Linked DNA regions of Sediminicoccus sp. KRV36. The protein of the gene in region 2 interacts with the protein of the main gene of each other region in a pairwise test. Links are inferred from orthologs where the notes say so. Each region holds a gene or a part of one and is shown on either strand. Other genes may lie near its edges.

The links.
Region 1: the proteins of dnaQ (region 2) and dnaE interact in binary tests that used the Escherichia coli proteins (3 or more experiments, as listed by UniProt). The link is inferred for Sediminicoccus sp. KRV36 from one-to-one orthologs.

The regions. Positions count from the first base shown.
Region 1 is NZ_CP085081.1:1,523,282-1,527,616, forward strand. What follows is about bases 34-4,062. They hold dnaE (DNA polymerase III subunit alpha), read left to right. Parts: upstream 34-388; coding sequence 389-3,862; downstream 3,863-4,062. Other genes in these bases: LHU95_RS06885 (glycosyltransferase family 2 protein), read left to right, coding at 34-37; LHU95_RS06890 (hypothetical protein), read left to right, coding at 120-350; LHU95_RS06900 (TIGR00645 family protein), read right to left, coding at 3,859-4,062. Outside these bases: more of LHU95_RS06885, read left to right, coding at 1-33; more of LHU95_RS06900, read right to left, coding at 4,063-4,335. UniProt on the Escherichia coli protein: DNA polymerase III is a complex, multichain enzyme responsible for most of the replicative synthesis in bacteria. This DNA polymerase also exhibits 3' to 5' exonuclease activity. The alpha chain is the DNA polymerase catalytic subunit.
Region 2 is NZ_CP085081.1:3,884,806-3,887,849, forward strand. The notes cover bases 296-3,033. They hold dnaQ (DNA polymerase III subunit epsilon), read left to right. Parts: upstream 296-1,199; coding sequence 1,200-1,868; downstream 1,869-3,033. Other genes in these bases: LHU95_RS18370 (shikimate dehydrogenase), read left to right, coding at 296-505; coaE (dephospho-CoA kinase), read left to right, coding at 516-1,100; LHU95_RS18385 (sugar transferase), read right to left, coding at 1,834-2,439; LHU95_RS18390 (O-antigen ligase family protein), read right to left, coding at 2,432-3,033. Also shown: more of LHU95_RS18370, read left to right, coding at 1-295; more of LHU95_RS18390, read right to left, coding at 3,034-3,044. UniProt on the Escherichia coli protein: DNA polymerase III is a complex, multichain enzyme responsible for most of the replicative synthesis in bacteria. The epsilon subunit contain the editing function and is a proofreading 3'-5' exonuclease.

The DNA.
Region 1 (4,335 bases), 2.4 Mb from region 2 along the record:
CATCGCCGTGCTCGACATGGTGCGGGCGCGGCGCTGACTGCCGCAATGTCTTGCCATGGGCGCCTAACCCTCGCCGCTTTCGCGCGTTGTGCTGTCCGGATCGAACGGAGGAACACTGCATGACGAGACGGGGCATCCTCGCCGGGATTTTCACCCTGGCCGCGACGGGGGGCGCGCTGGCCGCACCGCCCAGGCTTACAGTGCCCGATGCGTCGCCGGTAGAGGAGGTGCAGGGCCGCGGCCATGGCCGCCGCCGCCGCTGCTGGTGGGAAACCCGGCGCGTGCGCTACCGCGACGCATGGGGCCGCATCCGCGAGCGCCATGTGCGCCATCAGGTTTGCAATTTCTGAAGGCTACGGTCGCAGGCCTGGCCTGCTAAGCTTGGGCCATGTCCGATTCCTTCATCCACCTGCACACCCATTCCGCCTATTCGCTGAGCGAAGGCGCCATCAAGGTGGAGAAGCTGCCGGGCCTGGCGCTCGCCGCCAATATGCCCGCCGTGGCGCTGACCGATACGGCGAATCTCTTTGGCGCGCTGGAATTCGCGCAATACGCCTCGGGCAAGGGCATTCAGCCCATCATGGGCTGCCAGCTCTGGCTCTCGCGCGCCGCCACGGGTGAGGAGCGGCCCGAGGCGCTGCGCGCGGGTGCGGATGTGATCGTCGCGCTGGCGATGAACGCGACCGGGCTGGACAATCTCCAGCGCCTCTCCTCGCTCGGCTGGCTGGGTGAGGATGCTTCGGGCAAGCCGGCCCTGGCCCTGGATCAGCTGCTGACCCACGCGCCCGGACTGATGCTGCTGACCGGTGGGGATCATGGCCCGCTGTCACGCCTGCTGGCGGAGGGCCGGCGGGATGCGGCGGAGCGCCTGCTCCGCGCGCTGGGCGAGGCCTTCGATGGCCGCCTCGTCGTGGAACTCATGCGCCACCATACGGAGCGCCAGCAGGCGATCGAGCCTGGCCTGCTGCGCCTGGCCGATGAGGCGGGCCTGCCCATCGTCGCCACCAATGATGTCTATTTCGCCGAAGCGAAAACCCATATCGCGCATGACGCGCTGCTCTGCATCGCCGAGGGGCGCCTGGTGGCCGAGCAGAACCGCCGCCGCGTCACGCCGCATCACTGGTTCAAGCCGGCCAGCGAGATGCGCGCCCTCTTCGCCGACCTGCCCGAGGCCTGCGATAACACGCTGGCCATCGCGCGCATGTGCGCCGTCATGGCGGAATCGAAAAAGCCCGAGCTGCCGATCTGCCCCAAGGTGCTGCCCGGCAAGACGGAGGCCGAGACCGTCGCCAATATGGCGCGTGCGGGCCTGGCGCGCCGCTTCCCCGAGGGGGTTCCGCCTGTCCACGCGGAGCGGCTGGAATATGAGCTCGGCGTGATCGAGCAGATGGGCTTCTCCGGCTATTTCCTGATCGTGGCCGACTTCATCCAATGGGCGAAGGAACAGGGCATTCCGGTCGGGCCCGGACGTGGCTCGGGGGCGGGTTCCGTCGCCGCCTGGGCGCTCTCCATCACCGATCTCGATCCGCTGCGCTTCGGGCTGCTGTTCGAGCGTTTCCTCAACCCCGAACGCGTTTCCATGCCCGACTTCGACATTGATTTCTGCCAGGACCGGCGGGATGAGGTGATCGACTATGTCCGCCGGGAATATGGCGCGGATCGCGTGGCGCAGATCATCACCTTCGGCAAATTGCAGGCGAAAGCGGCGGTGCGCGATGTGGGACGCGTGCTGGGCATGCCCTATGGCCAGGTGGACAAGATCGCCAGCCTGATCCCGAACAATCCCGCCAATCCCGTCAGCCTGGGCGATGCCATCAAGGGCGAGCCGAAGCTCCAGGACATGCAGGAAAACGACGAGGCCGTGGCCAAGCTGCTGGACACGGCGCTCCAGGTGGAAGGGCTGTACCGCAACGCCTCCACCCATGCGGCCGGCGTGGTCATCGGCCGCAAGCCGCTGGTGGAAATCACGCCGATCTATCGCGATCCGCGCTCGCCCTCACTCATTACGCAATACTCGATGAAGTATGTCGAGCAGGCGAGCCTGGTGAAGTTCGACTTCCTGGGCCTCAAGACGCTGACGGTGCTGCAACGCGCGGTGCAACTCCTGAAGGCGCGCGGCATCGAGGTGGACCTCGACAAACTGCCGCTGGATGACGAACGCACCTATGCCATGCTGGCCAAGGGCGATGCGGCCGGCGTCTTCCAGTTCGAAGGCCAGGGCATGCGGGACTGCCTGCGCTCCATGCGCCCCGACCGCTTCGAGGATCTGATCGCCGCCGTCTCGCTCTACCGGCCGGGCCCGATGGAAAACATCCCGGCCTATTGCGCCCGCAAGCATGGCGAGCCCTGGGCGGCGCCGCACCCCTCCATCCAGGACATCCTGGGCGAGACCTATGGCATCATGGTCTATCAGGAGCAGGTGATGCAGATCGCGCAGGTCATGGCGGGCTATTCGCTCGGCGGTGCCGACCTGCTGCGCCGCGCCATGGGCAAGAAGGACGCAGCCGCCATGGCCAAGCAGCGCGCCATCTTCTGCGAAGGTGCCGAGAAGAACGGCGTACCGGCCGAGAAGGCGGGCGAAGTCTTTGACCTCATGGAGAAATTCGCCAATTACGGCTTCAACAAGTCGCACGCGGCAGCCTATGCGCTGGTCGCCTATCACACGGCCTGGCTGAAGGCGAACCATCCCGTGGCCTTCCTGGCGGCCTCCATGTCGCTCGATCTCGACAAGACGGAGAAGCTCGCCTCCCACATGCAGGAGGCGTCGCGTGTCGGCATCAAGGTGCTGCCGCCGGATATCAATCGCAGCGGCGCGGAATTCACGATCGAGGAGCTGCCACCTGCGCCGGCAATGAACGCCCCCGGCGAGGCGGCCCGCGAGGATCGCGCCGCGGCGGGCCCCGCCATCCGCTTTGCCCTGGCCGCCGTGAAGCGCGTCGGCCTGCAGGCGATGCGTGAACTGGTCGCGGCGCGCGATGCGCCCTTTGCCAGCCTCGCTGATTTCGCGGCGCGGGTGGACCCCAAGCTGCTGAACAAGATGCAGCTGGAAAACCTCGCCAAGGCGGGTGCCTTTGACAGCCTGGAGGGCAACCGCGCCCGCCTGGTCGCCGGTGCGGAGACGGTCCTGCGCCGCGCGCAAGCCACGGCCGAGGACCGCGCGAGCAACCAGATCGGCCTGTTTGGCGAGGTGGAGCAGGGGCCGCCCTTGCTGCGCCTGCCCGACATCCCCGACTGGCCGCAGCTCGACAAGCTGGGCTTCGAGGCGGAGGCCGTGGGTTTCCATCTCTCGGCCCACCCGCTGGATGAATACAAGGGCGCGCTGCGGCGCCTGGGTGCCACGCCTTCCGCCGTGATCGCGGATCGGGTGCGGGCCGGTTCCACCCGGCTGAAACTGGCGGGCACGGTCACCGCCAAAAAGGAGCGCAACACCCGCACCGGCAGCCGCATGGCCTGGATCAGCCTGACCGACCAGGCCGGCAGCTTCGAGGTGACCTTCTTCAGCGAAGTGCTGAACCGCTCCCGCGACATGCTGGAGGAGGGCACGGCGCTGCTGATCACCACGGATGCGAAGCTGGAAGGCGAGGCGCTGCGCCTCACCGCGCAGGATGTCGAGCGGCTGGACAAGGCGGCCGCCGGCGTGGGGCAGGGGATGCGCATCTTCATCGAGGCCGCGAGCGCGGTGCCCGACATCCGCAACATCCTGGAGCGCGACGGGCGCGGCAAAGGCCGCGTCAGTCTGGTACCGCGACTTGCCCCCGGGCAGGAGGTGGAATTGACGCTGCCCGGCGGCTGGAATGTCTCGCCGCGGATGATGCAGGCGATGAAGCTGGTGGCGGGTGTCGCCAGCGTGGAGGAGGTTTAGCCGGCCTTGCCGCCCTTCGCGATGAGCTTGGTCTGCGCCTGCATCCGGTCCAGGTAGCCCAGCACCAATGCGCCCACGACGAAGCACATGTGGATGATGACGCCCCACATCAGCGTGCGGTCATCCAGGCTGTCCACATTCATGAATTTCTGCAGCAGATGAATGGAGCTGATGGCGATGATGGCCAGCGCCACCTTCAGCTTCAGGTTGCCAGGATCGAGATTGGTGACCCAGGAGATTTCCTTGCTGCTGGTCTCATCCGTCAGCTTGGACACCAAGCTGTCATAGGAGGAGATCGCCACCATCGCCACGAGGGAGGCCACCAGCGCGCTGTCCACGAGATACAGCATGCCCAGCAGGATCTGGTTGTCATCCTGCTCGATCAGGATGGTGGAGGCGAATTTCCACACCTTGAAGCCGAATTTCACCGCATAGGCGGCAAGCGCCGCGGCAAGGCCCAGGTAGAACACCGC
Region 2 (3,044 bases):
TGGCTTCGGCTTCCTCGCTTCACTGCCGGATTACGACGCGCGCCGGGGCCCGGCCGTGCTGCTCGGCGCCGGCGGTGCGGCGCGCGCCATCGCGGCCGCGTTGCTCGATGCGGGTTGCCCGCATCTCACCCTCGTCAACCGCACGCCGGAACGCGCGGAGGCGCTGGCGCTGGCGCTGGGCGGCAACATCCATGTCAGCGCCACGCCCCCGCTGGAGGGCACGGCCCTGCTCGTGAACACCACCAGCCTCGGCATGGCCGGCCAGCCGCCCCTCACGCTGGAGCTGGCGGCCCTGCCCGATCACGCGCTGGTGGCCGATATCGTCTATGCGCCGCTGGAAACGCCCCTGCTCGCCGCCGCCCGCGCGCGCGGGCTCATTGGCGTGGACGGCCTGGGGATGCTGCTGCACCAGGCGCGGCCCGGCTTCGAAGCCTGGTTCGGCGTGGCGCCCGTGGTGGACGACGAACTGCGCCGCATCGTCGCGGCCGATATCCCGCCCCGATGAAGAACCACTGATGAAAGTCTGGGGCCTCACCGGCAGCATCGGCATGGGCAAATCCACCGCCGCCCGCGCCTTCCGCCGCCTCGGCGTGCCGATCTTCGACGCCGATGCCGCCGTGCACGCGCTGCAATCCCCGGGCGGCCGTGCCGTGCGCCCCATCGCGCGCGAATTCCCCGGCACGGAGCGCGATGGCGCGACCGATCGTGAGGCCCTGCGCAGCGCCGTGCTCGGCCAGCCGGAGGCGCTCAAGCGCCTGGAGCGCATCATCCACCCGCTGGTGCGTGAGGCGCAGGCCCGCTTCCTGGCCCGCTGGCGCGGCCGTGGCGCGCGGCTGGTGGTGCTGGATATTCCGCTGCTCTTCGAGACGCGGCGTGATCTGCGCGAATTCGACAAGATCCTGGTCGTCTCGGCCCCCGCAGCCGTGCAGCGCACACGCGTGCTGCGCCGCGGCGGCATGACCGAAGCGCGCCTCGCCGCCATCCGCGCCCGGCAGATGCCCGATGCCGAAAAGCGCCGCCGGGCGGATGTGGTGATCCGCACCGGGCTCTCGCGGCATCACGCGCAGGCCAGGGTGCGGCGGCTGGTGCTGGCGCCATGACGCGGCGTTGCGCCCGCCAGGACACCAGGCTTGCCGGCGCCGCCACCCATCGGCGCCGCGGCAGAGCAAATCCCATGATGGGCACAGCGGGACCGAACCATGCGTGAAGTCGTCCTGGACACCGAAACCACCGGCTTCGAGCCGCTGGAAGGCCACCGCGTCATCGAGATCGCGGCCATCGAGATCATCAACCTCATGCCCACCGGCAAGGTGTTCCACACCCTGGTGGACCCCGAGCGCGATGTGCCGCCTGAGGCGACGCGCGTGCACGGCTTCACCCGCGCCGATCTGGAGGGCAAGCCGCGCTTCCCGGATGTGGCGGCGGCCATGCTGGAGTTCCTCGGCGATTCGCCCATCGTGGCGCATAACGCGCCCTTCGATTTCAAGCATCTCGATGCCGAGCTGTTTCGCGCCAAGCGCCCGCCGCTCAATCCCGCGCGGATGGTGGACAGCCTCGCCCTCGCGCGCCTCGCCTTTCCCGGCGCGCAGAACAGCCTGGACGCGCTGTGCCGCCGCTTCGCCATAGATCTGTCCCAGCGCACCACCCACAACGCGCTGCTGGATGTGAAGCTGCTGGCCGAGGTCTATCTCGAATTGCGCGGCGGCCGGCAGCCGGGGCTGACGCTGGGCTCCGCCCCCGTGGTGCAGAACATCCTGCGCGAGGCGCGCGCCCCGCGCACGCCGCGCCCCATGGCCCCCACGCCCGCGCAGGAGGAGGCCTTTGCCAGCTTCCTCACGAAGGTGAAGGACCCGCTCTGGACGAAGTGAGCGGCGGCATCGTCGCCTCACCCGCCGCATGCACGCCCTGGCCGCGCAGCACGACCCACAGGCAGCGCAGCATGATCGCCACATCGCCCAGGAGGGTGATGCGCGTCACATAGCGCGCATCCCATTCCAGCCTTTGCGCCCAGGGCACCGCATTGCGGCCCGCGGCCTGGGCCAGGCCGCAAAGGCCGGGGCGCAGGGCCAACCGCGTCGCCTCGCGCGCCGTGTAGAACGGCGTGTAGCCCGGTGGCAGCGGCCGTGGCCCGACCAGCGACATCTCGCCGCGCAGCACCAGCCAGAGCTGCGGCAATTCATCCAGCGCCAGCGCCCGGATCGCCCGGCCGAAGCGCGTCAGCCGCGCGGCATCGGGCGCGGTGCCCGTGCGCATGCTGCGGAACTTGACCAGCCGGAACGTCACGCCGCCCCGCCCGGCGCGGCATTGGTGAAACAGCACCGGCCGGCCCAGCATCAGCGCCACCAGCAGCGCGGTGCCCAGCAGCAGCGGCAGGGTGGCCAGCAGCAGCAGGGCGGCGGCCACCACGTCGAAGCCGCGCTTGCCCCAGCGCTCATACATCGCGCGCCTCCAGCCCCAGGGAGAGGGCAAGGCCGAGTGCGAACCACACCATCCGGTTGCCCAGATCGGTCGAGACCATGGCCGTCATCGCGATCGGCAAGGTGAGGGCGGCGATCATCGCGGCCCGCTCCGGCGCCACGCGCCGCATGCGCGCGAGGGTGAACAGAACGGCCCCGCCAAACCCCGCGCACCAGAGCAGCAGCCCGACCGCACCGCCCTCCACCAGCGCCTCGACCGCGTGGTTGTGCGGATGCAGGCCGCGATCCTGACCAACGCCGATCGCCGGTGGAAAGCCGCCCGGCCCGAGCCCCGCCACGCCACCGAGGCGCCAGGCCTCGGCCCACAGGATTTCGCGCGCGGAATCGGCGCCGCCCTGCGGGCGAAACAGCCGCTCCAGCGTCGCCAGCTTGTCCGCCCGCTCGGGGTCGAGCAGCAGCAGGCCGAGGCCCGCCAGGCCGCCCAGCGCCACGAAGCCAAGCCAGGCCAGCGCGGGCAGCAGGCGGCCTTGCAACACCCAGCGCAAGGCGGGGGCCAGGGCCACCGTCGCGGCCAGCGCCAGGAAGGCGGCCCGCCCGCCGGGCAGCAGCACGCCCACGCCCAGCCCC